One region of the Enterococcus wangshanyuanii genome, then DNA from elsewhere that is predicted to be linked to it. Evidence: riboswitches for the same ligand, from Rfam matches in the RefSeq annotation. Region 1 holds a riboswitch; each other region holds the start of a gene.
The links. Region 1 has a riboswitch for magnesium ahead of CC204_RS05330 (LCP family protein). Riboswitches for the same ligand answer to the same signal wherever they lie in the genome.

Region 1 (10,519 bases):
TCTTTTAACGAAACTTCCAATTGTGAATCCATCACTTCTTCAGTCACTTCTTTTACTGCATAAACATGGATATTGCCTTTTTTGCCGTCGAACTCTACTTCAACGTTTTGGGCTTGTCCATAATGTCTTTTATATGCGGAAACTAATGCTGCTTCCAACGCATCAATCACGATATCCTTAGAAATACCTTTTTCAGCTTCTAATGCATCCAATGCATTCAACATTTCTTTGCTCATTTTGTTGTCATTTCCTCCTATTGTTTAAATGAAAGATGAACGGAAGGGCGATCCTTCAGGAAAAAACCTTTCCGTAATAAGCGAAAACGGGATCGTTTTGCTTTATGAATGTCTATGTTAGAACTGGATTGCTAAACGAGCTTTGGCAATGTTTTTCCGTTCAAATGTATAGTCTTTGACTCTTGTTTTGATTTTGACTGTCAAGATCAATTGTTCTTTATCTACTGATTTTAATGTACCTTCAAATTGCTTTTCTCCCTCAACCGCTTGATAAAGAGATACATGGATATATTGGCCAACCGCTTGTTCATAATCGCTTTCTTTTTTCAACGGACGTTCTGCTCCCGGAGAAGAGACTTCCAAAAAGTACGCTTGCGGTATCGGGTCAGGATCCATAGCATCAAGTTTTTCGCTGAGTTGTTCACTGACAAGCGCGCATTCCTCAATATCAATGCCGCCATTTTTATCAATAAAGACACGGAGAAACCAGTTCTTCCCTTCCTTGACAAACTCTACTTCTACAAGTTCAAAATTTTGTTTTTCTAAGATTGGTGTGACTAACTCGGTAACAGTTTCCACAACACTACTCAAAATTTTCGCCTCCTTCAGGAATTATAGAATGAGGACTAGCGTATAAGTAAAACAGCAGTGCTTTTCCTGCCTTACCCCATTAAAAAGAGTGAGCAGAAATCCGCTCACTCCGACTAGTATCATTACTTGTAATGTATTATATCACAGAGTTTCAGAAAACTCAAATGAAGGTGATTATAAAGCCATTTCTCAACATCTGCTCGCGTTGTTTGAGTAGGAAATACACTTCACTTTTTCAGCTTTTTGATTTACTATAGAAAAGAACTCGCGAAAGGAGCCGTCTAATGTCTCAAACTCAAGTCATCAAAGTATCCAAAGATACCATCAAAAAAATGAAGTCATTTTATGAGCGCTCGCTCTTAAATAAACATGTTCCATATACAGAATTCGTAGCAAAATCAGGAACAACAACGATCACCGCCTACACCTCAGGAAAAGTGGTTTTTCAAGGTCTAGAAGCAGAAAAGATTGCTGCAAAGTGGGGAACGTCCACTGCAAGTAAAACTGCTTCTACCTCTAAAACAAAAACGACCACTTCCCTACCAGCAAATTTCAGTCAGCTTTCTGTTTTAGGCAGCGATGAAGTCGGAAACGGCAGTTATTTTGGTCCAGTAACAGTTTGCGCTGCTTATGTAGAGAAAACAATGGTAGCAAAATTAAAAGCACTCGGCGTCAAAGACTCCAAAGAGTTAACTGATCCGCAAATCAGACAGCTTGCAAATGTGGTCAAGGAATTGATCCCCTTTAAATTGTTGATCGTTGAGCCGGAAAAATACAATCAGATCCAACCAAAATATAACGCGGTCCATATGAAAGTTGCTCTGCATAACCAAGCCATCCATTTATTATTGAATGAAATCGCCCCTATTAAACCAGAAGCGATCTTGATCGACCAGTTTACTCCTGAAGCGAATTATAAAAAATATGTACGCTCAGAAAAAAATCAGGTAAGTGAAAAACTTTATTTTGTAACCAAAGGTGAGCAATATCACGTTGCCGTTGCCGCAGCTTCGATCATCAGCCGAGCAGCCTTTTTAGATGAACTAGAGAAAGAATCACAAGAATTAGGTCTAAAAGTTCCATCTGGAGCAGGCAGCACTGCCGATCAGGTTGCTGCAAAAGTTTTAAAAAAAGGCGGTATCAGCTTACTGAGCAAATACGCAAAACTCCATTTTGCAAATACCGAAAAAGCCAAAAAAATCGCTGCAAAATAAAAAAAGAGTCCTGCGCAATGTGTAAAGCATGTTTGCGTAAGACTCTTTTTCGATCAACAGTAAAGGTCGGATCAATAAACTTTTTTTATACGTCAAACCTTGACGCTTTTCTTTAACTACTCAGACAAATTTTCTTCTCTCATCAACGATCGTCTCGTCAAAATCCATACCAAACCCAAAATCATACGTATGCTCAAATTCATCTGAGTAACACTTCATATCGAGTGGGACATCTTCTTGTTGTTTTTCAACGGTCTCCATATCTGCCGGCATTTGAAACGGCAGTAATCCTGATGGTGTAAAGTCACCGCTGAAAACACTGAGGATGGCCTGAGTCTGTACACCAAAATCGACAATAATTGCATCGACATAAGGTTCAAATTCTGCAACGACCGTTGGATTTTTCAATGTCAGACTCACAATGATCGGAACATCGGGGTATTGTTTCTTCAATCGTTCCAGAGTTTCGATGTCCTGCCCATTACTTGCCGTATTTTTCTTTCCTTTATAAGAGCGATCATCACCAGCAAGACTTTCTTTCCGGGCAAATTTTGCAGTATATGGCTTGTATTGTAAACTGATCGGTAAATAACCATTGCCATTGTCTTCATTAGAATAACCATATGTTTTAGGGGACTCTAAAAATAGCCAAATAGCATCTGCCTGTTCAGGCGAATCCACCACTTGAAAATATTTTTCAACGAGGGATCGATTGACAGGATCTTTTTCAAATGCTGGTTGCGGATGACCAAACCAATCCTTTGAAGCACCAATATGCTGCTTGGGAATATACAGCTTAGCAGTTTTTTCTAAAGGTAATAGTCTATGTTTATTTTTTAGCAGTATTAAAGATTTCTGCTGTGCTTTATAGCCTGCTTCCATAAATTTCGGCTGCCCAACGATTTCCTCAGATTTTTCTGATATTAGATACGGATTTTCAAATAAACCTGTTTGAAACAGATTCTTCAACAATCTACGAGCCGAAACTTGGAATCGTTCTTTCATTGCTTGTATCCCATATTCTTTAGCACCCAGTTCAAAAGCAGCCAAAACAGGGGCAATTTCATTATTTCCGCCGAACTGATCAACGCCTGCCAAAAGTGCTTTGTAATGCCGTTCTTCCACAGTCAGCTCCTCTACTCCCCAGCTTTTTCCGCCAAGAAATTGATCGATTTGTACCGGATCAGCCGTGATCGACCAGTCTGTACAAACAACGCCACCATAACGATATTTCTCCCGTAATAAATCATTGAGAATAAATTGGCTAAAACCATTTCCGACATTTTCACCATACTTCTGATCTTGATCATAAGATATCGTATAGTACGGCATGACTGCTGCCGCTTTTTTGGTCCCCTCCTGCAAATCGAAAGCACCTTCTAGAAATGGTTTTAGATGCTCATTAAAATTATTTCCTGGATAAACCGCGTATTTTCCATAACCGTAGTGGCCATCTCGTCCAGCCTCACCACTACCGCCACCTGGCCAATGCTTGACCATGGCGTTGACACTTTCCTTGCCCCAGCCGTTTTTTGTTCCTTTAGTCGTTTGAAAACCGTCGCAATAGGCTTGAGCTAAAGCAGTGACTAATTTTACCCCTTCACCAAAAGTACCGGAAAAACGCATCCAGCGCGGCTCCGTTGCCAGATCAATCTGCGGCGATAAGGCGGTCGTGATTCCTAAGGCTCGATATTCCTGACTAGCGATTTCTCCAAATTGTTTCACCAGCTCAGGATCAAAAGCTGCTGCTAAACCCAACTGCTCCGGCCACATAGAAATCTCTCCGCCTGCTCCAGCGTTGAATTCAGTATCTGCACTTGTGCTGTGACGTGGATCTGAGCTGATATTTACTGGAATACCCGAGTCCAAGCTTTCGGCCATCGCCTGAATTTTATTCGTCCATTGGGCGGCTGCTTTAGGTGATTCTACCCTCGTCAAAAGGACATGGCGGATATGATCCTTCGTTAAAAATTCCTTTTGCTGATCCGTCAATTCAGAAATCGGTCCGTCATAGTCTGCTAGCGTCTTTCCCCCATATGTACCGGAAAACATCTGCACAAAATGATTGTCACTTCTCGATACTGTTTGATGGCGGCTATACAACATCAACCCAGCCATTTCCTCCACACTTAAGTGTGTGACTAAATCTTCGATTCTCTCTTCGATCGGCAAGCGCCAGTCTTCATATGGATCCAATCGACCATTTTTATTCAAATCTTTAAAAGCGAATCCATCCTGCTCAATCAACGTTACTCCCGAATCTGCTGCATAACCTAAGGTTGCCCCTTGATCATTTTCAACAAGTATCCAATTTTCTTGTTGTATTATTCTATAGCTCATCTAGCTTCCTCCATTTCTAAAAAATGCAAGCGTATTCTTCCACTATTCTATCTTACTCTGTTTTCAAGTTGGATGCGATACAAAATTTGAATCTTCTTTTAAACAAATCATTCTAGCTGTTATTTTTATTAAAAAATCCTAAAGAAAAAACAATTTTTTCGATTTTTACTATAGTAGACTCCAGTTGATTTTTTTCTTGATATTTCTATGTAATTAGTTGATCCATAAGTCTTCTCCATCAATCGTACCAGCGAGATTCTTTAAATAGATCATTTTACTTAGAAAAAAATTAAGTTTTGAACGATTGACTTCTGTTATTGAATTGATTATAGTTGTGGCGATCTAAATAACTTGTTAGGTGAGGCTCCTATGAAAACACAGGCTACTGCTCAAAAATGTCGAAAGACAGGCATGGGTAGGACAGGAATTGTCGAATTAAGGCTTTTCACAAAGTAGCTAAAAGCAATGCTTTTTACGTTTCATAGTGCTAAAACTCAACGATGAGAATGATGACCCTTTTTTTGTGCTGGAATCACTCCCCTTCGCTGAGTCTTTTTAAGCGAAGGTTTTTTGTTTTGGATCAGAGAAACATTTGGAGGTGAAAAATCAGCCTGATCCAAACAACATAGCCATTAAAAAGACAGTCATCCCGACATATCTGTCGATTCCTAGCGCCGCAATTTATTTGATGATCAATAAAATGATTAGCGAGGAATAACAATGAATCTAGTAAAAAAGAGTTTGATTTGTATTAGTCTTATCACTGTTTTGATTTTTACCGCTCTTGGCTGCTATGCAGTTATTGGTTTTCATCAGGGCAAAAAAATGGCTCAAACACATGTCACTAAAAGAAAAAATTCGACCTTCTCTGCAGATGAACAAACAAATTTAAAAGAGATCACGATTCTATTGATCGGTGATGACGGACGGGAAGATGACGAGGATGGCGGTCGGGCAGATACGTTGATGGTGGCACATTATAATAGCGAAACCAAACAACCAAAGCTGCTGTCGATCATGCGGGATTCTTACGTTCAAATACCTGGACACGGAGCAGAAAAAATCAATGCTGCTTACGCTTACGGTGGAGCTGAGCTGACTAAACAAGTCTTGAATACTTCTTTTGACTTGCCTATCAATTATTATATATCCGTTGATTTTCAGCATTTTATTCGTTTGATCGATGATCTGTACCCCAAAGGTGTCGAAATCGATGCAGAAAAAGAGTTGAACTTAGACAACGTCGATATAAAAAAAGGGCAACAATCAATGGATGGGAATACTTTGCTGCAATATGCCAGATTCCGTATGGATGGTGAAGGAGACTTCGGACGTGTCAGAAGACAGCAGCAAGTGATGGATGCTCTAGCAAAACAAGCTAAAAATGCAGTACCACTTTTACAGCTGCCTCAAATTGCTGGAGAAGCCGTTGGGTATTTAGACACGAATATTCCAGCTGACCTTCTGATCGATTTAGCCAAGGATTTTTTAAGCGGGAAAGTAAAACCTCTTCAAACCTTATCTGTTCCAGTTGAAGGGAGCTGGGCATTTAACGATTATACAGAAGCAGGCAGTGTTTTAGAAATCGATGAAAAGCAAAACACACAAGCGATCCACAAATTCTTAGCTGACGAGACAGATCAATGAAGACGCTAAGAAAACCCTCTAAATTCGTTTATCTGGATTTTTACCTCCTGCTCCCTTATCTTATTTTGTGTGTGATCGGTATTTTAATGGTGTACAGTGCCAGTTCTTATCAATTGCTTGATAGCCAATTAAGTCCAGCACATAAAGCATTCAAACAGACATCTTATTTTATTTTCAGCCTTGTTTGTTTAGGGTTTGTCTATCGGATCAATTTAGCTGTTTTGAGAAAGCCTGCGATTATTCGTCTGTTGCTTGGTCTGACGTTTCTCTCCTTATTTTTATTACCAGTCATCGGAACAAGCGTAGGTGGTGCCAAACGTTGGCTCAATTTAGGTATTCTTTTGTTTCAACCTTCAGAATTGGTTCCATTTATTCTCGTACTTTATCTGGCTCTTGCATTCTCAAAAACGGAAACAGTGTCGCCTTTCTCTTTCCAAACATATAAAAAGCCGATAATCGTTTCGGTCACCTTGATGTTCTTCGTCGCTTTACAGCCAAATATCGCGGGTGCTTCTATGATTTTTATTCTAGTGCTGGTTTTATTTTTGACAAGCGGATTATCCCCTTGGTTCATGTCACTCGCTTTGATAGGATTTGTTATCGCAAAGAGATTTGGAACAATGCTCTTATTGTCCTTGCCAACAGAATGGTTGCCGCAAAAGTTCAGTTATTTAGTGACACGTTTTGAAGTCATGCAAAATCCTTTTATCGATCCTATGGGCAAAGGCTTCCAAACGTCCAATGCTTATTATGCGATCCATAATGGCGGATTTTGGGGCTTAGGTTTAGGGAACAGCATTCAGAAAAAAGGCTTTTTGCCTGAACCTGACACAGATTTTATTTTTGCGATTTGCATAGAGGAACTTGGCTTGATTTTTTCTTTAGGCATGCTATTTTTAGTTTTCTTTATGGTCGCGCGTTTACTTTTATTAGGGATAAAGGCAAATTGTCTTTACTATTCTTACCTTTACATTGGCTGTGGTGTCTTGTTGCTCTTGCAAGTTTCTGTCAATGTCGGTAGTCTTTTGGGGTACATCCCGATGACTGGACTGACTTTTCCTTTCATCAGCTATGGTGGATCTAGTCTATTGATTTTGAGCCTTGTGCTAGGTGTTGCGCTGAATGTTCGTGCAAGCGAGCTGCGAGAAAAACAACGATCACGAGGTGAAAGCCAATGAAACGAATTCGGAATACATCGAATGAACGAATCAATTACGGACTTTTACTTCCAGTTTTTCTACTGATCTTAGTTGGCTTCTTGGCACAATACGGTGCTTTTATGGCTGATCCAACGATCACTGCAGTCACTCCATTACTAATAAAACAGCTGCTGTGGACACTGTTAGGAATGATTGCTATGTTTTTGACGATGCTGCTTCCAATAAAATTTTTGTGGAAAGCAACTCCTTATCTTTATTTTTCTTCCCTGATTTTGATGAGCCTGCTAGTAAAATTTCATGACCCTGTGATGGCTGTTGCTACTGGAACCAAACGATGGCTTCGGCTTGGGCCGCTCGCCTTTCAACCTTCCGAGTTTGCAAAATTAGGGTACATCCTGATGCTAGCTTACATCGTGACAAAAAGTGGCAAGTCATTCTCTTCGCTAAAAGAGGAGCTGGCTCTTTTAGGAAAACTGTTCCTCGTGAGCATCCCTATTTTTGGATTGATGTTTTATCAAAAGGATTTTGGGACTAGTTTAGTTTTTCTATCGATTTTATTTGGTATCTTACTTGTTTCAAGCTGTTCTTGGAAACTTTTAGTTCCTCTTTTTGGCAGTCTGAGCGTGCTCGGTATCAGCGCAATCCTATTAGTTTTAACGGAACAAGGGCAAAAAATACTCGCCTATTTACACTTCAAGCCTTATCAATTCGACCGTATTCATGCTTGGCTTGACCCATTTGCGTATGCGGATTCGATCGCATTTCAGCAAGCTAGAGGGTTGAGCGCGATCGGTTCAGGAGAATTAGCGGGAAAAGGTCTGACCAATTTACAGGTCTACGTCCCGGTTCGGGAATCCGATATGATCTTTACCGTTATCGCTGAAGCTTATGGATTTATCGGGAGCTGTTTCCTGCTTTTACTTTTCTTCTATCTTATATATCAAATGCTGATCTGTACTTTAGCCGCTAAGCGAGAATTTTATGCCTATATCACGACTGGAGTCATCATGTATTTTTTGTTTCATATTCTAGAAAATATCGGTTCAAATATTGGATTATTACCTTTAACTGGTATTCCGCTGCCCTTTATCAGTCAGGGAGGAACCGCTTATGTGACGAATTTTATCGCTATCGGATTGATTCTTTCCATGTTCTATCAAAATGAAAAACAAGCTCTTTGATCAGCAAATGCTGATATGAATAAAATGCCCTATCAAATTTAGCTTAAACCCGCTAAAATTGATAGGGCACTTTTTTATAGTAGGGTATGGAAATTATTTTCAACGTTTCTCAGTCTTATATTTATACGGACAACAAATCCTTCTATTCTTTATCAAAATCAGAAAGCTGCTCATACTTTTCATCCAGCCTTTTGCTAAACCAACGGCCATTCATTACTTTGCTCAACAATTCTTGCTTTTGTTTCTCTGACACTGTTGTATCCTGATCGATTGCTTCCAAAACATTTTCATAATCATAGGTTTTATGCCCCATTTTTGCTGATGCTTGTTTTTTGTCCGCATTTACAAATAAGAGATTGTCTTTCGATCCAGCTTGCCAGTCTTCCCACTTCGGCAGATTTGAACCATTCGGATCACCGTTTTTAATAAACTCAAACAAATAATTTTGGAATACTTTGCTTAACTCCTTCGCTCCTTCACTATCATACCCTGCTCCAACTAAGCCTGCATAATTTTTACTTTCCGTATCGAGCAATGGGACAAACACACCATGAAATGCGCCAAGTTTAGCCATCTCTTCTCCCACTACAGCTTTATCAGCACCGAATTCAATTTCCATGCCATAGATAGCCGCTTGATAATGCTCGTTCATTTTTTCTGCAGATTCTTGGACATTGAACAAGCTGTATAGTTGTCCGCCGTAGTTATTGATAAACGTATACTGATTGGCAATTTCAGGATCATTGTCAATTTCTCCACCTTCTAAATACTGAGAAAAATACGGGTCAAATCGCCCAAACAAGGAGAATTCCTGCTCACCAGTCAGCATCATCAAAGGAACAGAGTGATAGTTTTCTGTGTCAAATCCTTCTTTTGGAAGCACATATCCATCATTGAATAAATGCGGGAATACGCTCATCCGAATCCCTGCATTGCTCATTAGTCCAACTAGACGATCTCCGTCAAGTGCGTATAGATAATCCTTTACCTCTTCCTCTGAGCTCAGTAGCCAGTCTTTCGCTTTTGTTTCATCTTCTTTTACCCCATCTTCCACAACTAATGAAGCAATTGCTTGAGCGTATACCTCCTGACTCTTCTTCTCATCTGCAATAGTCATTCCTCCGCTAAATGAGATTGCTTTATCAAATTTCCCTTCAAATATTGGTGAAATCAGCATAGCCATCACATCACGTCCGCCAGCAGAAAAACCACTGACTGTGATATTATTTTGATCCCCGCCGAAGTTTTCAATATTTTGCTTTACCCAGTCTAAAGACTTACTTAAATCCAGCAATGTGTAATTTCCGGAATTTTCTTCTTTTGTTCCAGTTTTTAAAGCTGGAAGTGGATTAAACCCTAGTGGACCCAACCGATAATTGACGGAAACGATAATTGCATCATGCGCCTGAACAAAAGAAACCCCTGAGATCTCTTCCGCTGTCCCCGTTTGATTATTCCCGCCATGAATATAGACAAGAACCGGCAACTCTTTCTTATCATTATTCGGACGATAGATATCCAAATTCAACCCATCTTCTGAACCTATGACACCATCTGCGCTCGTTTGTAAAGCAACACTTCCAGCCTTCGTTGCATCGCGTTCACCTTCCCAAGGCTCTGGATCTGTTGGTGCTTTCCAGCGCGCTTCTTTTGTGGTTTCACCGCCGTAAGGTACACCCAACCAAATAAGTGCTTCTTCCTCTTCATAACCTTTTACTTTCCCAAAAGCTGTTTCCCGAACAACAGATGTCTCCTCATTTTTATCAGCGTTTGTCTTTTCTGTTTTAGCAGACTGAGTACACCCTCCCAATGTGATTACTGCAAGCAACAACCCAACCCAACGAATCGCTTTTTTAAATTTCTTCAAATCCCTTCCTCCTTCAAGTTTTGATCAACGTTCTAATAAATCGTAAAAACTCCTTTCTTGCTTTTTAAACAAAAAAACCTAAACCAGCTCATAGATATGAGTAGTTTAGGTTATGCCCAAAAGGTTACATTCCTGATTTTATTTTAGCATAATAAAGCAAACGTTTTCAACATATTGTTTTAAATTATCTTTTATTTATACTATATTTATCTTCATTTTTTATAATTAGATAAAATCATGATGATCATAGTGGGGTTTCTATTTTATTCAGCTTTCATTTGGA
Region 2 (10,519 bases), 160 kb from region 1:
TTCGCCAAATTTTTCTTGTAAGCCTTCAGTTGCACGGAAAACTCCGCCGTTTTTACCAACGTCTTCACCAAAGACTAGTACGTTTTCGTCTTTCTCTATTTCAAGAGCTAAGGCATCTGTAATTGCTTGGATCATTGTTTTTTGTGCCATGATTATTTCGACTCCTTCGCTTCGTAGAATGCAATTTGTTCTTTGATATTTTGAGGTTGAACTTCAAACATGTTTTTCAAGAAATCAGATACTTTTTGTTTTGGAACTTTATCTGCTTCTGCAATTGCTACTTTGATTTCTTCTTTTGTTTTTTCGATTACTTCGTTTTCTTTTTCTTCAGACCATAGACCTTTGTCTTCTAGATATTTACGGAAACGAACTAATGGATCTTTTTGTACCCATTCGTCATCCATGTCTTTTGAACGGTAACGAGTTGGATCGTCACCTGATAATGTATGTGGACCATAACGGTAAGTTAATGTTTCGATCAAGACAGGACCATTACCTGCTGCAGACCATTCGCGTGCTTCTTTAGCAATCGCATAAACAGCTAATGGATCCATTCCGTCAACGACGATTCCTGGGATTCCTGCTGCGACAGCTTTTTGTGCTAAAGTTTTCGCTGCAGTTTGTTTTTCACGTGGTGTTGAAATCGCAAAACCATTGTTTTGGATGATGAAGACACCATTTGCATGATAAGCACCAGCAAAGTTGATTGCTTCATAGAAGTCACCTTGTGAAGAACCGCCATCACCTGTATAAGTGAAGACAACATTTTTCTTGCCGCGTTTTTTCATTCCTAAAGCAACTCCTGCTGCTTGGATGTATTGTGCGCCGATGATGATTTGTGGTGGTAAAGCATTCAACTCAGGAGCGTAGTGGTTACCCGCTACATGTCCACGAGACCAAAGGAAAGCTTCAGCCAATGGTAAGCCATGTTGAACCAATTGAGGCACATCACGGTAACCTGGTAATAGGTAATCTTCTTTTTCCATTGCGAATTGACTTGCTAACTGGCTTGCTTCTTGTCCAGCAGTTGGAGCGAAGAATCCTAGACGACCTTGACGGTTCAAGGCAGTTGAACGTTGGTCTAACACACGTGACCAAACCATACGAGTCATTAATTCTACTAGTTCGTCATCTGATAAATCCGGTACAGCATCTTTGTTTACGATTTTCCCATCTTTATCTAAAACTTGAAATGTTGGGAAATCTGCGTCGACTTTTTCCATAAGTGCTTTAAAGTCAATAGGTTTTTGTTTCTTTGCCTTTGCCATTTTGTCACACAATCCTCTCTGTTACGTTTCTTTTTTTCGAATAAAAATAAAACAGCATCTAAAACTGTATTACTTTTTATCGACTACACTTACAAATTATCACTAATCGATCAAAAGCGCAAGTAAAAAGTTAGTATTTGTCAAAATTTCACAAAAATACCGAAAACCTTTCATATCAAAGGTTAGTGATAAACATCACAAAGAAGAAACCGTTTTATAAAAAGCTTTCGGAATCATATCCTTTGACAAGCCTCTGTTATAGTCGTCTGCTATATTGTTATGCTACAGATAAAAGACAAGTCAGAAATTCTTTTCTAAAATTTGTTTCAAGCGGCAAAAAAAGGATATAGGAGAAACTTCTTCTGTCTCTCTTATATCCTTAAAAAACGAATGTTTTAATCGTTTATTCTCTATTTAAATAAATTTCACGAATATATTGAATCTGATCGTTGAAATATTTCGTTATTAGCGCTTAAATTTCATTTATTTCCTTAATAAGTGTTTGAACGAAATGCTTCACTTAAAAATTCAATTGGTTACTTTTAATTTTTAGATCCACTCTTTGGTCAGATGGATATAAATTCGTTTGGCGATTTCTACAGTGATCAAATATAGTACAATGATCAAAATAAACCAGCCCCAGTAATTAGCTGGAAGTTTCACAAAGTCGAAAACGTCCCGAATCGGTGTCAAAACGATCACAAATCCCATCAGAACTGCTCCTAAGCTGGAAAGGATCACAGCAGGTGATGCAATGCTTTGAATAAACGGTAATTTTCTTGTTCGTACCATTTGAACAACTAATGTTTGGCTCACTAATCCAACGACGAACCAACCTGTTTGGAATAACTGTTGGCTGCCAACCGTATTAGCACTAAAGACAAACCACATTACCAAATACGTCATAATATCGAAAATACTGCTGACAGGTCCTATGCATAACGTGAATTTCATCAAACCGTTTGTTTCCCATTTAACTGGTTTCAACAAATCTTCTTCATCTACGTTGTCCCATGGGATCGCAAGTTGTGCGATATCATAAATCAAATTTTGAATCAATAGTTGAATAGATACCATTGGTAAAAATGGTAAAAAGGCGCTAGCGATCAAAATGGAAAAGACATTACCAAAATTGGAACTGATCGTAATTTTGATATACTTCATCATATTACTGAAAACTTTGCGGCCTTCGATGACTCCGTTTTCTAATACATTTAAGCTTTTTTCTAGTAAAATGATCGAACTTGCATCTTTTGTAATATCTGCAGCTGTATCAACAGAAATACCCACATCCGCTTTACGTAATGCTGGGGCATCATTGATACCGTCTCCCATAAATCCTACCGTATGACCATTTCCTTGTAGAGTTTCAATGATCCTTGATTTTTGCATCGGATTTAATTTAGCAAACAAATTCGTCTTTTCGACTTCTTCTTTCATTTGTGCATCAGACATATTGTCGATTTCAGAACCAAGCACAACGTGTGAGACTTCGATCCCAACATCTCGACAAACTTTTTTTGCAACGATATCGTTGTCTCCAGTCAATACTTTTACGTTGACTCCATGTTCATGTAAAGACTTGATCGCTGTGATCGCAGATTTTTTAGCTGGGTCTAAAAAGCCCATAAAACCGATCAAAGTCATTCCTTGTTCATCGTTTACGCTATAAACCGCTTCACTATGAACATCCATTTTTACTGCCACAGCTATTGCGCGCATCCCTTGTTCATTCATACGGATATTCACTTCGCGCATTCTATCTTGAAGTTCTGGTGTCAATGGAACAATTTCGCCATTGATCTCAGCATGTGTACAAACTGCTTCCATTTCCTCCACAGCACCTTTAGTGATCATAAATTGGTGGCCGTCCGCATTTACCACGACAGTCAAACGACGACGAGAAAAGTCAAACGGAATTTCATCTAGTTTCGTCACTTTCTTATAAGGACTTTCAACTTTATTTTCCTCATAAAAATTGATTACCGCGATATCCATTAAATTTTTCCAGCCCGTTTGATAGTGAGAATTCAAAAAAGCCATATCTAACACTTGATCATTGATCTCACCTAGTGGATCTAAATGCTGTACTAACACAACACGATCTTCTGTGATCGTTCCTGTCTTGTCCGTACATAAAATATCCATACTGCCTAAGTTTTGAATAGACGGCAGTTCTTTTACGATCACTTTATGTTTTGACAAGCTCAACGCACCTTTTGCTAAATTACTTGTCACGATCATTGGCAGCATTTCAGGAGTTAAGCCTACAGCAACTGCGATGGCAAAGAAAAACGCATCGCCCCATTCACCTTTGGTTATCCCATTGATCAAAAATACTACTGGAAATAGTACCATGACCATCCGTAATAAAAACTTGCTGACTTTGGTCAATCCGATATCAAAAGAGGTTTTACCACGTTGCGTTGTCGCATTCTTAGCAATATCTCCAAAAAAGGTATTTTGACCTGTTTTTAAAATAATGGCTTTTCCTTGTCCACTTAAAACATCGGTGCCCATAAAGATCAAATCCTGCATATCCAGCGCGGAAACAGTATCAGAATTTTTGTCGATCCCTGCGTCAACAAATTTTTCTACCGGCATTGATTCACCTGTTAGTGAAGATTGATTGATAAATAAATCCTTGGTCCAAATCAATACGGCATCCGCTGGGATCATATCTCCTGTTGCCAAGGTTACGATATCTCCTGGCACTACTTCATCCATTGGAATCTCTTTGACTTGACCTTCACGCGTGACAGCTGTCGTATTTTCGATCAGTTCTTTTAAATTCAAGCTGGCTTTTTGAGAACGATATTCTTGAATAAATGCGATGATCACACTGGCTAAAATCATGATCCCCATAACGATTGCCGCTTCAAAGTCTTTTGTTGCAGTTGAAACGACCATCAATAAGGCCAATACATAAACAAACGGGTCTTTAAATGCTTCTAAAAACATAATAATTGCCGGCGTTGGTTTTTGAGCTGAAACTTCATTTGGTCCATATTCTTCTAAACGGTTTCTAGCATCTTCTTCTGACAGGCCTTTTTCAGAAGTACGAAGTTCCATCATCAATTCCCGCTCAGATAACATTGCTAATTTTCTTAGTTCTTGATCTTTGGTTACTTTTTTCAATTCTGCTGATTTTTTGTTCATCATTTCCTTTTTCCTCCTCTAACGTAAGGGGTAAGCTTTCTATTATTATGAAATAGAAAATTTTGCCCGCTTCATCTTTTTAGAAAGTGGAAGGAATAGTTCTGCTTGATTCCATCGTTTCTAAGATGAAGGCTACATTTATTTTATTGCTCGAATGACTGGGGTCTTCCATGTGACTCTTCCTCTCTTTTAATGTTTTTTTAGATAAAACGATGGAACTTTTCAATAATTGTTGAGGTGGTTGGTTGTGCTGTTTTTTCTCTGCTAGCTCGATGTTATTAACTGTTTTGGATTTTTCATCATCTATTCTGTCTGCTCCGCAGCCAATCATAGTGATTCAAACTTAGGTCACAACGCTCTTTTCAATCGCCTTGTATTGTTTTACACAGATTGCAAAGCAATCTGTGTAAAACAACAAAACGCACACTCAACAATAGAGTGTGCGTGAAAATAGCAACTTTAATAAAAGTATCTCTATCGTTGAGCTTTAGCACTATAGGGCGTAGATAATTTCTTATCAGCTACGTTATGAATGACCTTCACGATCATTCCTGTTCAACCAACTAAGAGTCTCTCGATTCTTTCGCGGCAGCAGCCTGTGTCCATATAGGAGCCTCACCTAACAATTATTCAGTTTTTTTATCCTTAACTATCATAGTTCATATTTGTACTATTGTCAAAAGAAAACAAAAAATAAATTTTCAGAAAAAGATTTATAGATATAAAGACTTCAGTTTCAAGCCTAAAATAACTGAACAAGGAACCAATGTTACAACATTTGTCAGTAATACCGCCAGATCCCATTTCAATGCTCCGTACACAACCCATGAAGAAACCCCTATGAAAAATAGAATATACGTAATCAATGAAATCCCTTCGGTGTTTTTTGTTTTGATCGTTTGGATTGCTTGCGGAATAAAGGATATACTCGTGCAGATTCCTGCAATTATACCTAATAACGTGATCATTTCTTCTCTAGCTCTTCAACTTTTTGTTTCAATTCATAAAAATTCTTATTCATTTCCAGTAATTCATTCGCCAGATCTCTTAACACAACGGTCGTCATCAACTGGTCCTCCGCATGGATAAAAAGTAAGGTTAGTTCGCTTTTTTTATCCTTTGCTTCTTTTGTGATCACTGTGAAGTGCTCCTTTTCTCCAGCCTGTAAAGCTTCATTTGCTTCATTGATCAATATTTCAGCTTCGACAAACTGACCGTTTCTAGAGCAAGACATACTTTCCATCAGCTTTGACTTCGCCGTTCCAACTGTACTGATAATATTAAATGCAACTAATTCTAATCCATCCATTCCACTCACTTCTTTCTATTCATAATTAATAGCGATCACTTCATAGCCAACAATTTTTGGTACTGTAAAGATCACCTTGTCTTCTACTATTTCAAAAGCTAAAGACTGATTTGATTTTACTTGATTCACTTGTTTGATGATCAGATTATCTAGACTTATTTTATTCCTAATTATACATAGATCTAATTCGACCCGCTGATTATATAGTGGAATTTTATCTTCGATCGTATCTAAGGTCAGCGCCCGACGTTCTGGAATATAATGCAGTAAATTCAAAATCAGTCTTTTTTCTGATGCCTGATGATTCAAAATCACATCTGCTGATGTTGGTAACTCGCTGCTGATCACTTTTTCACCTTTTAATAAATGATCGATCCCAGCTAGAATCAATTCTTTATAGGCTTTTACTCCTTGTACTTTATACATTTCAAATAACGGAAATGTGTAATACATCGTTTGGTCATTCATTGTAACAACAGGATTACCCGTTTTTTCTCCAACAGGAGCTTGAAAATGTGAATAGTAATGGTGATACTTTCGTTCTACTAAAGGTGCCGCTTCTTCTCCTTTAACATTAGCAGCAACTGCCTGAACGATCGTTCCTTGGCCGTGCATAACAAGTTCACCTTGAGGCAATTTAGAAAATAGATCTGAATCAAAATAGCCATACATCGGTGTTGTTCCATGTTCTCCTGTAAAAATAAGTCCCAAGCTTTGAGTAAATCGTTCTCCTTTGATCAATCCGCTATGATAACTTGCTAAAATTTTTCCGCCTTGTTCAACATATCCCTCGATCATTTCAGCTAAATCCTGTGTTAAAACAAGCTTGTCCGGTAAAATCAATAGTTTATATGGAGTCCAATCCATCCACTGATCCACAATATCAAATTGATAATGGGCTTCATTCAGCATATTAACTGCTCCAGCCAAGGACAAATCCACTTTCTCCTTGCTGGCAGCAACAATTCCAGGATGTAAGATAGCTATTTCAGTGATTGCTTGACTATTTAAAGAGTAGCTCTCTAATTCTTTGACTTGATCGTAAACAGCCCCGATCAACGTATAGGTTGCTTCCTGTAATGTTCCATCGGGATACATCTGATCACCAATAGAACACTTTGCACCATGAGCTAGAGCCAAAAATGTTTCATACTCTAACGCAGCTTGATTCTTATAGCTGCCAAAGTCAGCCCAAACCTTATGAAACTTCCCAGTCATCCCCAAATATTCTTTCCCTAAATTTTTGGCATAGCGGACAATCGTCGGAAAATGCTGATAACCCCACTCTCCACTAGGTAATGATTCAATCTCTAAATGACTGTATTGCTCAAGATTTGGACGAATACTTGGTAAAATATTCCCTTCATTGAAAAAAATTGGACAATCAGGATCTAGATTTCTGATCGTATGGTGAATTTCCGTCTTTAAATACTGTTCTGTTTCTTTAGCAAAAGCTAGACGGTCAGATTCACTTTCAGGATCATAACCTTGGTCCAACATTTTTTTGATACAGTCATTACAACAGCAATCATCCTGCCAAACAATATCAAAGAATAAGCCATCCAATTTCTCTCCAAAATGCTGCATCGTATCTTGGATCTGTTCTTTTAGATACTCTAGATAGGGGGTGTTAAAGCATAATGTTTTCCAGCCTGGCTTTAGTTGCCCATAGTCTTCAAACCCGTACATACTTCCGTCAGCTTTTCTTTCCAGCCATTCGGGATGATGATCTGCAGCGTAAGCATCCCAACCAACACTTAAATAAATAGGTGCATTGATCCCGATCTCATGACAAGCATCGACTTGCTCCATCAGGAAATCTTTTTTCATTTGAGGATGCTTTGCCGGCAGTTTTGTTTGATAATAAATATGCCCATGGTGACATCTACCCGTTAATGTAATCGAGTTAACTTCAGCTTTCAACAAGGTTTGCTGGAATATTTTTTTGTCAAAATTTTTACCAAGTTCAAAAGGCAAGGCAGGTGTATGAAAATCTAAATGAATTTGTCGTGAAGCTAACTTACTCATTTTGACCTGCCTCCCGAAACTGAAATTTTGACCAAGGCTTGATATAAGGGAGTAAAAAGAGTTCATCGGGAACAATTTTAGCTACAACATTTTTCTCTCCAGCATGATTTGGCATAGATTGTTTTACAATATTCAGTTCACCTTTATACTGTCCAAACGAATTATTGCCGATCGTAATATCTCCTTTTATAACTTGTTCTGCGGTATTATTCGCAGGGATGTCACTACTTTGATACTCTAGCTTAACGAACGTTGAGCGGATACTGTAACTATTGATATCACCACGATTAAAGTGCTGATGATTTAAAACAACTTCTTTTTCTAATTCCGTTGCTCCTTCAGCGAAAATCACGTCAAATTGTACTTGATTCGTCAACAGCTGACTCAAAGCTTTTAATTCCGCTTCTGAAGCAAATGCATTCGCTACGATGATATCATCGATCAAGCCTGTTGCGATCAAATGTTTTGCCTGAAGCGTAATCGCTAGATCACGATGCGATTCAAGTGTACACAAGCCATCCGTATATGGATGCGGTCCGTGTTTTGCTTCGTGAGAATTAACGAATGCGGCCGTTCTTAAACCCAATGCTTTATATTTTTCAGAACATTTGATAAAGTACTCATAATCTAACCCTGTAAAACGTTGAGGATAAAAATTATGACAGCCGATGATCCGTTTTTTGTTTGGCTGATAAGAAAGAACATTTTCTAAATAATAAGTATCATTACTGATATTGATTTCCAAATCCAAATCCGTCTGATCAAACGTGATCAACGATTCTACCAAACCGTCAAATGTTGAATCCAAGCGAATGCCAGTTGCTCCCATTTCCTTGAAGAAAGAAAGATCATGATAGCTAATATTCAACTGATCGAATACTGCTGGATTTAAATCTAAAATCACTTCCATTTGCTGGCTTCGTGCATGCTGTATCGCTTTTTTCAATGATTGAAGGACCCTTTCTTCCTGTCCTTTTTCGATCATCAAAAGGTTGGTAAATACACGACCAAAACCGTATTTTGCTGCTAAGTCGATATAGGCCAGTGTTTCTTCCTGTTTTTCTTTATATGGATAAATTGAAATTCCTAACATGATCATTCCTGCTTTCTTTACTATGCTTATACAGCTGCTGTTTCTTTGCTTGACGCTTCATCTTGAGCTTTTGCTTCGATTTCTTTTTCCATCATACTTTTATCAAAGGCTTTAAAGAATGGCAAATAAATGAATCCTGCAACTACGATATTGACGATTGCTAAAACGGCTGCTCGCCAATCAAGACCTGTTGCCATCATTGCGCCGATTGGTGCAGGCAACGTCCAAGGAGCAATCGCTATTGGATAATTCACTAGATGAAAAACGCCCATCGCTAAATAAGTGATGATTCCCATAACAACTGGTGCTGCGATAAAAGGAATAGCAAAGAACGGATTCATCACGATCGGTACACCGAAAATCAATGGTTCGTTGATGTTGAAAATCCCAGGGACTAATGTGAATTTACCCATTTTTTTACAAAACTCAGATTTCCCGAAAAAGGCCATCAAAAAAGCTAGCGATAACGTTGCACCTGCTCCGCCGATCCAGATAAACCATTGGAAGAACTGTTCTGTCATAAAGTGTGGAACCGCAGTACCAGCTGCTGCCGCATTGATATTGGCATTCAAATTTTCATACCAGAAAGGATACAAAATCGGTGTAGCAATGATCATCCCATGAATACCGAAAATCCAAACGATCGTGATCAATAAAATCGGCACGATCACAGAAAGAACATTGTCTCCTGCGAAATAGCGGATCGGTGAAAAGACCCATTGAAGTGCATTATTGATATCAAAATTCAAGCCGACTTTGATCACCCAAGCTGTGACGATCACGATTGCCCCTGGGATCAATGCTGCAAAAGAATTGATCACTGATGTAGGTACTCCATGAGGCATTTTGATGACCATGTTTCTTTTCACACAGAAACGCACAACCTCTACGGTAAAAATCGAAATAATAATTGCTGTAAATAATCCCCCTGCGCCAAAATTACCCATTGGCAATACCGTTCCGCTGATCGTCAAGCCAGCTTTTTCAGCGACATCAGCATCGATCGTGCCTGGTGTGATCGCCGCAATCAAAAAGGCTAAAACTGCTAAAACACTGGTAGAAACTTTGTCCAGTTTATAATCTTCACACAAACTAGATGCAATCCCGATACACACATAAACAGACATGAAATCCATCGTAAAGACCATTGGGATTTTTAACTGCTCTGCAAACGGGGCAATAAACTCTTTCCACGCATCGATCGGTAAATTCAGCATGATAATAAAAACTGATCCAATGATCGTAACTGGAATGATTACGCTCATCCCATTTCTGACCGCTGTTAAATACCGATTATTGGCAATATTCCCCATCACTTCAACCACTTTGTTAAAGTTGAACTTACTTGCTTTTGTATTCATTTTGTTCTCCCTTCTATTTTTGAACCGTTTCAATTATTGTGTAAGAAAATAAAAGAACGCGCTCTTTTATTTTCCTACAGAGTCTTTTACCAAACGATATAAATCCGGAATCCCCATTGGTGTATATAGAACACCTTCAATTGGAATCAACGGGATCCCTTTCGCATCTGCTTCCTTTTGTAAGTGAGCTTTTCTGAAACTGACTTGAGGAGCTAAAAGCAATGCATCCCAGTCTTCCTGCTGCATTTTAAGTCCGACTGCTTCTGTTCCTGTTGCTTCCATATAAAAATCTTCATCACCA
Region 3 (10,519 bases), 1.3 Mb from region 1:
CAAATCATCGCGTTCAGCATCAGACATTTTTGTCTCAAAAATTTGTCCTTCTTCATAGAACGCTTTTAATTCATCTAGGTCTTTCCAGAAGCCAACTGCTAATCCTGCTAAGAAAGCTGCACCTAAGGCAGTTGTTTCAAGATTTTGAGCTTTTTGAACAGAGGTATTTAAAATATCTGCTTGAAATTGCATCAATAAATCGTTATTGGCTGCACCGCCATCTACCTTCAAGATCGGGATATCGATGCCTGTGTCATTTTTCATCGTATCAATGATATCTCGTACCTGATAAGCCACTGACTGTAATGTTGCTTTGACGAAATCTTCTCTCGTTGTTCCGCGAGTTAAGCCAAAAACTGCACCTCTAGCATCTGAATCCCAGTAAGGAGCGCCCAGTCCAGTAAATGCAGGCACTACATAAACTTCATTTTTATTATGAGATTCATTTGCAACTGCTTCTGATTCTGCAGCTGTTTGGATCATTTTTAAGCCATCTCTCAGCCATTGAACAGCTGAACCAGCGACAAAAATACTTCCTTCTAAAGCATAATAGACTTTTCCATTGATCCCATAACCGATCGTTGTTAATAAATTATTATCTGAAAGTTGTGGTTTTTCTCCTGTGTTCATTACAATAAATGAGCCTGTACCGTACGTATTTTTAACCATTCCAGGTTCAAAAGCCATTTGGCCGAATAATGCTGCTTGTTGGTCTCCAGCCATACCTGAAATCGGAATTTCGCTACCATAAAAATGGTAATTCTTCGTTAAGCCGTATACTTCAGAGTTAGAGGTTGCTTTTGGTAACATCACACGCGGAATATTCAAAATATCTAAGATATCTTGATCCCAATCTAAGTCATGGATATTAAATAGCATTGTTCTGCTGGCGTTCGAGTAATCTGTTACGTGTGTTTCTCCGCCTGTCAGCTTCCAAACTAGCCATGTATCGATCGTTCCAAAAAGCAACTCACCTTTTTCAGCACGCTCTTGAGCACCTTCGACATTATCTAGGATCCAACGAATTTTTGTGGCAGAAAAGTAAGCATCTACGATCAAACCAGTTTTTTCATGGATCATATCACCATGTCCATCCTCTTTTAACTGATCTGCGATCGGCGAAGATTGACGTGACTGCCAAACCACTGCATTATGAATAGGAAGACCTGTCTGCTTATCCCAAACGACAGTTGTTTCACGCTGATTAGTGATCCCAATACCAGCAATGTCTGTTGGGCGAACGCCAGATTCGATCAAAGCTCCAGCAATAACCGATTGTACTGAATTCCAAATCTCATTTGCATTATGTTCGACCCAGCCTGCTTTTGGAAAATACTGTGTAAATTCCTTCTGTGAACTTCCAACATTGTTCCCTTTTTTGTCAAAAATAATTGCTCGTGATGAAGTAGTCCCTTGATCGATCGCCATGATGTACTTTTGTTCTGACATTGTAATTCCTCCTAAATAATAAAAGTGTAATGGGCTCGTCATGACTCGACAGAAAAATAGGAAAAAATCTAAGCGGTGCTTTTTTGCCGCTTCCATTTTTTATCTTTTTTCCGAGAGACAAGCCCGTGGAACTAGATAACAATAAAAGTGTAATGGGCTCGTCCTGGCTCGACAGAAAAATAGGAAAAAATTGAACGGTGCTTTTCGCCACTTCTATTTTTTATCTTTTTTCTGAGAGACAAGCCCGTGAAACTAAACGATAATAAAAGTGTAACAGACTCGTTCAGAATTAAATTGAAAACGCTTTATATTTCATGAACTTATAATATACGCAAATTGATTCATAAAAATGTCATCTTTTTTTTTATTTTTAAAATAAATGAATGTTTTTACTAAAAATCCATTAAGGACGAGGATGAAGCTGAAAAATTCTCTTCAACTTCACTCAGCCTTCTTTTTTCTTATTTCCATGATACACTCGGATTTTCTTACGAATTTGATCGATATCATACGATGATCCAAGTTCGGATAATATATAAATCTCTCCAACAGATCAGTAAACCGGCGGATTCATTACATTGGTGATCAACAAATCGTAAGTGTACTTCGGATCATACGGTTCGATCGTTAAGCCGTTCAAATTTTTCAAGCTTAAAACCAATACTTGAGTCATTGCTTCTTTATATAGCAAGTCCATTTTTAAATCAATGCCTACACGGACTTCTCCAATGATTTCAAAATCAATGATCGAAAGCACACTTAAATATTTCACCAATGACCATTCATGTAAGCTATTTCCAGGCTCATAATGTTCACCCAAGTAACTAAGACTTTTATCCAAAAGAACATGGGCAAATTCACCTAAACGATGACTGGATAATTGTTGCTCTTTTTGCCAAATATTCTCCTTATCGAATAGCTCTAATTCTCCTTTAAAAAAATAAAGCCTACTATGAATCTGTGAGAAGTAATAAAAAATCTTTTTTTCTAATTCAGGATAAAATTTTTGTGGACGATAGTATAAAATCACATGTTCCAAAACAAATGTGTCCGCTAGTGAAGACGGTGTTCGCCGTCCACGTACCAAGCTGTACTGAATAAAATCAGTTTCCGTTAAAACAGACATACTTGTTAAGAAAATAAAATGCAGCATACTTTCTTCTTCATCGATCTCAAGCGGATAACGACTAAAAAAACGCAATACGAACGAACGAATCGTTTTAAAAAAAGGATCCTGCTCAAGGTTTTGGCTTTTATTTCGGACTTCTTTAAATGTTTTAGACTGAACTGCCAATCTTTTTTTACTGATCGTCAACCACAGACTGATCTTCAGTTTTCCATACTCCTCAAAGGAGAGCGAAAGGGCTTTTTCCAGTGCTTCGATGATCCGAACATTTTGCTGTGTCAAGGTTCGCTCCCTGTGCTGTTCGTATGGTGTCAAAAACCAATAAACTTGAAAATAAAAATATCGAATCTGCAGTTCCTCACCTTTTAACTGTCCATTTCGGATTTTCAGACCAAATTCAGTCAGCAGCTGGTTCAACTCTTTGATTTTTCGAAATAAGGAAGATTCACTGATCATAAATTTTGTCGTCAACTGAGCCATAGTAAACTCTCGATAATGAAACAGATGATCGATCAGCTGAAACTTGATCGATGCCCGTATATAGTCATCAACGACTTTACTGACTGAAAATCGATCGGACATTTCTACAGAAACCCATTGTCCATCATAAAATAAGCGGCAGTCTTGACTATATGGATTTAAATAATAACCTAATTCTTTTAAATCACTTTCAAAAGATGCCTTTGATACACCTAAATGATTCAACAGCTCAGTGTCTTCCAGACGACCGCCGGCTAAGATCACTTTTTTCAGTATTTGGATCTCTCTTGCTTCTTTTTTGTCTAGTAATTCTTCAGTTTTCATCGGCATCACTCCATAAGGCAGTAAACGCGAGTTGATTTGTGATATCCATAACTGTGGAGAAATAAGGATGGTATAAAAAATCTTTTTGATAAAATTGCTCTAATGTTTGTTCTGTCTGAATGCCTAACGCAAGCGTATTGATTTTATCCAGAATATCAGCTTTTGATACCAACTGAGCCCCCAAAATCCGATGACTTTCTTTTTCAAAAATAATTTTTCCGGAAATCTCTTTTTCTCCAGAGAATAAAGAACTCGCTTGCTTTAAATGAGCAACTTCGATCGGCTGATCATGAAAAAGGCCTTCTGCTTCAGTCAAACCTGTACTTGCTACATAATAATCAACAAGCTTCGTACCGATCGTACGAATCGAGCCAATAAATTTTGTCGTAGGTTCCAGTAGATTTTGAGCAACTACAACACCAGCTCTAACTGCATTATTTACTAAGGGGATATAGAAAGACTCATTCGTCAAGCTGTAAGGTACTTGAATACAATCACCTATTGCAAAAATATTTTGATGAGATGTTTGTAAATAATGATCCACATAAACCGTTTGATCGGTATGAATGTCTATCTGCTCATCCAAATAACACAAATCTGGACGGACATTCATCGCAAAAACAGCTCGATCGACCGTTCGACGAGAATGTTGCGTTTCTATCTGTAATCCATCATCCTTCTCTACGATTTTTTCAACCGTTTCATCAAAATGAAACACTACGCCTCTTTTTTCCATCTCCTGTTGCACAGGTAAAATCATTTCTTGATCAAAATATTTAAATAATAGATAGTCCATTCGTTCATATAAATGAACATTTATCTCTTTACTTAACAACGTATCCGCAGCTTCTGCACCAATTTGACCACCGCCGATCAATGCAACCTCTTTGCTATTTTCCAGCTGAGCGATCGCTTGCTTGACTCCATGTAAAAATTTATACTTGAGCACCTTCTCAGAATCGCTCCCCATGATTTTCGTTGACCATTGGCTAGAGCCTGTAGCTAAAATCAGCTTATCGAATGATAAGATATTGAGCTGCTCTGCTTGTTGATAGTGGATAACTTGCTGATTTGAGTCCATACTCACTACTTCCGCATCCAGTAACAGCTCAATCTTGTTGTCTTTCAGTTGCTGTTCTGAAATAAAACGAAGCTCTTCGACCGTATCGACAGTCTCATTATAATAAAGATTCAGTCCGCCTGGCAGATAACCGACTGTCTCTTGCTTTTCAACCAGACAAATCACAGCTTCGGGATATTTTTTTCGAATCGTAAGAGCCGCTGAAACACCTGCAAATGATGCACCAATAATCACAACTTTCACTGCATGACCTTCTTTCAAAAATTACTAAACCGTTTTCTTAAAGAATAGCATATGCGTAACCAAAACGCATGAAAATAAACTAAAACAAAAAAGGAGAGCGAAACAAAACTAAAAATCAGTTTTGTTTCGTTCTCTAAACTCAGATAATCGATGCGAAAAAGCAGACCCTTCAGAAATAAACCGAAATTGCTGTAAAACACAACGAGGAACGAGTTGATACAGTATCTCCTTGGTTCTCGGAGCTAAATACTTTTGTCTCAAGCTCCTATTAAATAGCCCTATTTAGTATCTTTCAAAAATTCCTGAATTGCATCGGCATTTTTAGATGCATCCAACTCGATCACACTGCCGGAAGGAGTATCATCATTAAAATTCCAACTGCTTTCGATCGGAACTGAAAGTGATTCTAATGGCTTGACTTTTCCTGTCAGAAAATCCTTCGCTAAATCAATAAACAAGCTTGTCGGAACATTGGTGTCGATTTTCCCAACGATTTTTCCTGCGACCTGAGGCAGTTCCCAAATTGGGATCAAATCTTTAGACTGATCGATCAACGCATCCATTACTTGCTGTTGTCGTCTGATTCGGCCAAAATCGCCTTCTTCATCCATTCTAAAACGGGCATATTGCAATAAAGTATTGCCGTCCATGACTTGTTCCCCTTTTAGAATATCGACACCATCTAAATTAATGTCCTTCTCAGCATCGATCTTTACGCCTTTAGGATAAAGCTCGTCAATGATATCGCTAAACTCTTTAAAATCCATCACAACATAATAGTTGATCGGTAAATCAAAATTAGTGTTTAATACTTCTTTAGTCATCTGCGCTCCACCATAGGCATATGCTGCATTGATTTTATCGAGACTGCCATCTGGAAATGTCATATAACTATCTCTCATAATAGAAATCAATTTAGGCTGCTTCGTTTTACCATCGTAATGACCAACCATCAACGTATCAGAACGCCCTTGATCCTCATCATCGTCGCGCGAATCATTTCCTACGACCATAACAGTCAATTCTTTATCACTTGTTTGTTCATCACCAGTAAAATTTTGATTGATCGGGGATAGTTTTGCTTCACTTTCTTCTCTTGCTGACTGAAATGAGATTGCCGCATAACAGCCCGCACTTACGATCACAAGAAGGATAGATAATAGCGTGATGATCAATATTCGTATCGGTTTCTTCATTGTACATTCCTTTCTACAGCTCACATGTATTCCTTTGGAAAAGAAAAATCCTTCACCAAGAACACTCAGCGAAGGGGATAAAGTACTTGGATAATTATCTGAGAACTGCACAAAGACAGACAGATCGACCTAGTTCTTCTCTTCGTTGAGTTTTAGCACTACATAACGTAAAAAGCATAGCTTTTAGCTGCTTAGAAAAACGCCTTAATTCGACGATTTTTGTCCTACCCGTACCTGTCTTTCGACATTTCTGAGCAGCAGCCTGTGTTTACATAGGAGCCTCACCTAACAAGTATTTATTTCATCTAAAACTATAAGCGTATCGCTTCACAAAGTCAAATTAAATTTTATAAAAAATATTTCATTTTGCTACCGTTTTTGTAACAAAACTTGATTATGCTCCTCACTATCCTTTCCACAACAAATAATAACAAAAGTTACTGTCTATTTTTTTTAAACGGAATACACAAAGAAAAACGACAGATTCTCGATAGTTCTGCTCTATTAAAAAAATATAAACTGTATTTAGGAATTCCACTCTAGCAGACGTGCTATCGATTCAAATGATCTTAAATCTAGTTTTGAGATACAACCAACTATATTAAATGGAGGAACAATATTATGGCAAATGAAGGAATGACTATTTCACAAAAAGGAGTTACTTTAGTAAAACAATTCGAAGGGCTGCGGTTAACTGCCTATCAAGATTCAGCTGGTGTCTGGACGATCGGTTACGGACATACTAAAGGGGGCTACGCAGGCATGTCGATTACACAAGCGCAAGCAGAAGCGTTCTTGAAAGAAGATCTGTTGACTCATGCTTCTGGAATCTCTAAATATGTAAAAGTTCAATTGAATCAAAATCAATTTGATGCACTTGCGAGCTTTCACTTTAATTTAGGACCTAATATTTTATATAATTCAGCGTTGCTTTCTTATCTAAATAGTCAACAATGGCAAGCAGCAGCAACTGAGATGAAGCGATATGTTTATAGTAATGGACAAATTTTACAAGGCTTAGTGAATCGTAGAGCTGCAGAAGCAGCACTTTTTTTAGAAGCTCCTTTTCCAAGCAGACCTTGCAAAGTAAAAGTTGGGAATATCGTGTTGTTGTCCGGCGGTGCAAAAATCACGTCTCCATGGTCTTCTAACGAACCGATCCCAGCTAACCGTGTCAATCAATATTATAAAGTTGAAGAAATACACACACTTAACTCAAAATGGGAAAGCTCTGAATATGAAGTCTTGATCAGCTCCAATGAAACAAGCTACCGCAAATGGATCTACGAACAAGACCTATCTCTAGCTCCAGCAGCTAAATTCAACGTTGGGCTAAAAGTTCGACTGAGCACTGCTGCAACAAATGCCAGTATCCATTGGAGCAGACGTGTATTAGAGAAAAAATACCTCGGACAAGAATACACGATCAGTCAAGTCGCACCGACCGCTGAATCCCGCAGTCCTTACCAATACCTAATCAGTAGTCCCACGTTAGGAAATCTTTGGGTCTTAGAACAGGATCTAATGGATCGGACGATTTGGTTCATCACTAATGAACCCTTTATGAATCAAGGGCACAATCAAAATCCGGAGGTCAAAAACGGGACCTTGTATAAAACGATCATCAATGATATTCCACTGGAATCCGGTGCAAAAAGCATGGCTGAATTCGTCCGCCAAAACACTTGGCCGATGTTGACCAACGGCAATGTCTTTTTGATCGAATATCCTACGCATTTGATGGTCAAAGTCGTCGGCATCAAACCTGAATGGACAGACTACATGACGTCTGAATGTCTACGCTTAACAAAAGGGCAAATTCCTACTTACAATGAGCGTGACATGAAAGTCGTCCCTCAAGCAGATAAAAAATACAACTGGGTCGAAATCGATAACTTACCAAAAGACTGGCAAGCCATCAGTAATCGTTTGCGCGGTAATTTACGTGAGAAATTCTGCCAATATTTTCTATCTACTCGTGTTTCTTATGGCAAACAAAGCGATGGCAAATTTTATCTACAAATCATCAATATCGAAAATAATGAACGCGCCGTTGAATTGGCAACTAAATTGAAACGCTGGTTCCCAGGAGATACCAACGCTTATACAAATGCGCAGGTATTTTTACAAAAATAATAGCAATAAAAATAATTAATCCAACAAATTAGCTAATCAAAAAATACAAAAAGAGAGCTCCTATATCTATCTTCAGCATTTTTCATGTGAGATACGTTATAAGAACTCTCTTTTTTTAAGTAAACAGCTATATTATCATTCAGGACTTTATTTAAAAACGAATGTCTAGTTCTTCCAAATCAAAAATAGTCACCAAAATCTCATTGACTTTTTCGACTAATTTCACCTTATCTACTAATTGATCCTTTGTGGAAATGGTTGTTTTATCATTAGAATAGGTCAGAAAATCATATTCTTCTTTCAGTCTGACTACCTGCTGCTCTTTTTTATACAATACAAAGTCATCGACCTCATCCGATTCATAACTTCTTTTGAATCCTTCTTGTAAAACGATTCCTGTGACCAAAGCATTCACTGTCAATTCCTCTAACGGGATTGCTTGTTCATCGATAACCAAGGTATAGTTTTCATTTTCGATTATTCCACAAACATTACAGCCGCCATCTAATAAATCGACCGTTTTGGTGATCGTTGCATTTTTCATCTTTAAAGATCCTTCCTTCTGCACATAAATTGACATTTTCATTGTTATTATAGCAAAAGTTTCAGCATTATTAAATATTAGTCTTTCTTTTTACTCACAAGCAGGGCCTGTTCTTTTGCTAAATAAAACGGACGTAAATAGGCAACAGTATTTGATAATGGTAATACTTCATCAGCAAGTTCAATATTTAATTCATTTTTTATATATGCTCTTCTAGCTACGATTCGATCCCATAGTTCTGGGTACTGCGTTTCTATTGTTTGTTGGAGCTGAACATCTGCAATCGCCACACATTCTTCTGCACTTACTCCTGTATAGCCCTTGATCGAAGGAATGATATCGATTTGGAAGATCATGCCGCTCTTGATCGTTTCTCTTGAATCAGCATAGATTGGCGAAGACATCCATTCTTCATCTGAAACTAAATGGCCCGGATTTAAATGCCAGTGATACTTTTCTTTAGGAAAAATTTCTTCGACTGCATCGTAAATCACTTGCCCTTCCATTCCAACCTTGATTGTCTCCAACCAATGCACAATAGCATTGTAGTATGGCTTCGCTACTCGTTCCAGATAATCTTTTTGATTCGTTGGAAGCTGATCTTCTGTTTCTACAACAAACCCTGTACGACTTGATAAGCCGCCCTTAAAGGCAGTCGTCATCGATAATGGATCACCTAACTGGACTTTTTTATGTGTAGGATACACATTGGCTTTTTCAAAACGCTGACCTGTCGCCGCAATCGTTACAACTGTATTCGTCTGCCCTTCTGCAGTCAGATGTGCACCAAGCTCAGCCTCTGTCACACCAACATCTACTGCGTTCATTGCATTCAACATACACGAAGAAGCTAAATTTGCTCCATATTCATAATGAGCGATTTCATTGGCATTATTGATCGTACGTACACCGGCATCTCCGCCGATAAATAGATGAGCTGCATTGACTACTTCACTATTTTCTGTTAAACAATTCAACAACGCTGACACAATAAAATATGGAATATCAAAGAATCCTTTAGGATCATGACGTGTTGTGGTAAACATTTTCCAACCCACTAGCCCGATCTTTTGTTGTTTATCCAGACCGATTTCTTTAAAGATATCTTCCAAAGCGACATCATTGTCCATCGGCTGATTTGGCAATGAAAAAAGTGGACTATGTTTTAGGGTCACTTCAATACGGGAAACTGCCGCCATCTTTAGATTTTCGTTTCCTAGAATGACTGTACATTTTCCAGAAGCCTCCACCACTAATAGCCCTTCCTCAAAGCGCGGAATGAAACCTGTCAGGTACTCAAAATTTCCGCCATGTTCTTTATCTGCATAAATGACGACCGCATCAAGATTTGAGTTTTTCATTTCTTTCAGCAATTTTTCTTTCCGTTCATTGATCGTGTCATCCGTTAAAAAAACAGGTGCAACATGTTCAAAGAGAGTCGGCTCTTTTACTTGCCCAAGTACAATTTTTTTATTTGTCATTTTTTTCTCCTTTTATTCTGCTGTTATGATTACATCGACATCATTTTGTTCTAATTGCTGCATAAAATCTGACTCCAAAGGCTCATCTGTCACCAATAAATCGATATCGGCTAAGGAACAAATCTTGAAAAAACCAGTTGTATTTATTTTTGTATGATCCGCAAGAGCAATGACTTTTTGACCTTGAGCGATCATTTGGCGTTTGACCAGCCCTTCTTCTTCTGTGTGGATAAAAAGACCTTCTTTAGAAATGGCAAAAACGCCTAAGATCGTATAGTCGACCTGATATTCTTCGATCTTCTTTATAGTTTCAGCACCATATAAAAAAAGTTGTTGTTTGTGAAGTTTGCCCGGCAGTATGCTGATTTGAGTTTTATCATATTTTGCTAAAAGCGTCGCATGGGTCAATGAATTAGTAATTGCGTACAGTGTCTGATCGCTTAATTTTCTGATAACTGC

Region 2: it holds a riboswitch for magnesium, as region 1 does, so the genes downstream of both, mgtA (magnesium-translocating P-type ATPase) here and CC204_RS05330 (LCP family protein) in region 1, are expected to answer to the same signal.
Region 3: it holds a riboswitch for magnesium, as region 1 does, so the genes downstream of both, CC204_RS18155 (LCP family protein) here and CC204_RS05330 (LCP family protein) in region 1, are expected to answer to the same signal.

What each region holds. Positions count from the first base shown of each region.
Region 1 is NZ_CP021874.1:1,103,156-1,113,674, forward strand. Features, by position in the region: gene nusA (transcription termination factor NusA) at 1-236, opposite strand, end outside; gene rimP (ribosome maturation factor RimP) at 354-827, opposite strand; gene rnhC (ribonuclease HIII) at 1,112-2,041, shown strand; gene CC204_RS05325 (glycoside hydrolase family 3 protein) at 2,162-4,381, opposite strand; M-box (ykoK) riboswitch at 4,725-4,894, shown strand; gene CC204_RS05330 (LCP family protein) at 5,102-6,028, shown strand; gene CC204_RS05335 (FtsW/RodA/SpoVE family cell cycle protein) at 6,025-7,206, shown strand; gene CC204_RS05340 (FtsW/RodA/SpoVE family cell cycle protein) at 7,203-8,369, shown strand; gene CC204_RS05345 (carboxylesterase family protein) at 8,512-10,236, opposite strand.
Region 2 is NZ_CP021874.1:1,266,175-1,276,693, forward strand. Features, by position in the region: gene CC204_RS06055 (alpha-ketoacid dehydrogenase subunit beta) at 1-150, opposite strand, end outside; gene pdhA (pyruvate dehydrogenase (acetyl-transferring) E1 component subunit alpha) at 153-1,268, opposite strand; gene mgtA (magnesium-translocating P-type ATPase) at 1,818-4,430, opposite strand; M-box (ykoK) riboswitch at 4,894-5,061, opposite strand; gene CC204_RS06075 (SemiSWEET family sugar transporter) at 5,141-5,395, opposite strand; gene CC204_RS06080 (PTS sugar transporter subunit IIA) at 5,392-5,736, opposite strand; gene CC204_RS06085 (alpha-amylase family protein) at 5,752-7,764, opposite strand; gene CC204_RS06090 (DUF871 domain-containing protein) at 7,757-8,857, opposite strand; gene CC204_RS06095 (PTS sugar transporter subunit IIC) at 8,884-10,218, opposite strand; gene CC204_RS06100 (PTS sugar transporter subunit IIB) at 10,285-10,519, opposite strand, start outside.
Region 3 is NZ_CP021874.1:3,611,777-3,622,295, reverse strand. Features, by position in the region: gene glpK (glycerol kinase GlpK) at 1-1,449, opposite strand, end outside; gene CC204_RS18165 (helix-turn-helix domain-containing protein) at 2,003-3,379, opposite strand; gene CC204_RS18160 (FAD-dependent oxidoreductase) at 3,369-4,703, opposite strand; gene CC204_RS18155 (LCP family protein) at 4,982-5,899, opposite strand; M-box (ykoK) riboswitch at 6,031-6,199, opposite strand; gene CC204_RS18150 (lysozyme) at 6,521-8,035, shown strand; gene CC204_RS18145 (DUF4809 family protein) at 8,187-8,579, opposite strand; gene CC204_RS18140 (M24 family metallopeptidase) at 8,657-10,060, opposite strand; gene CC204_RS18135 (DeoR/GlpR family DNA-binding transcription regulator) at 10,073-10,519, opposite strand, start outside.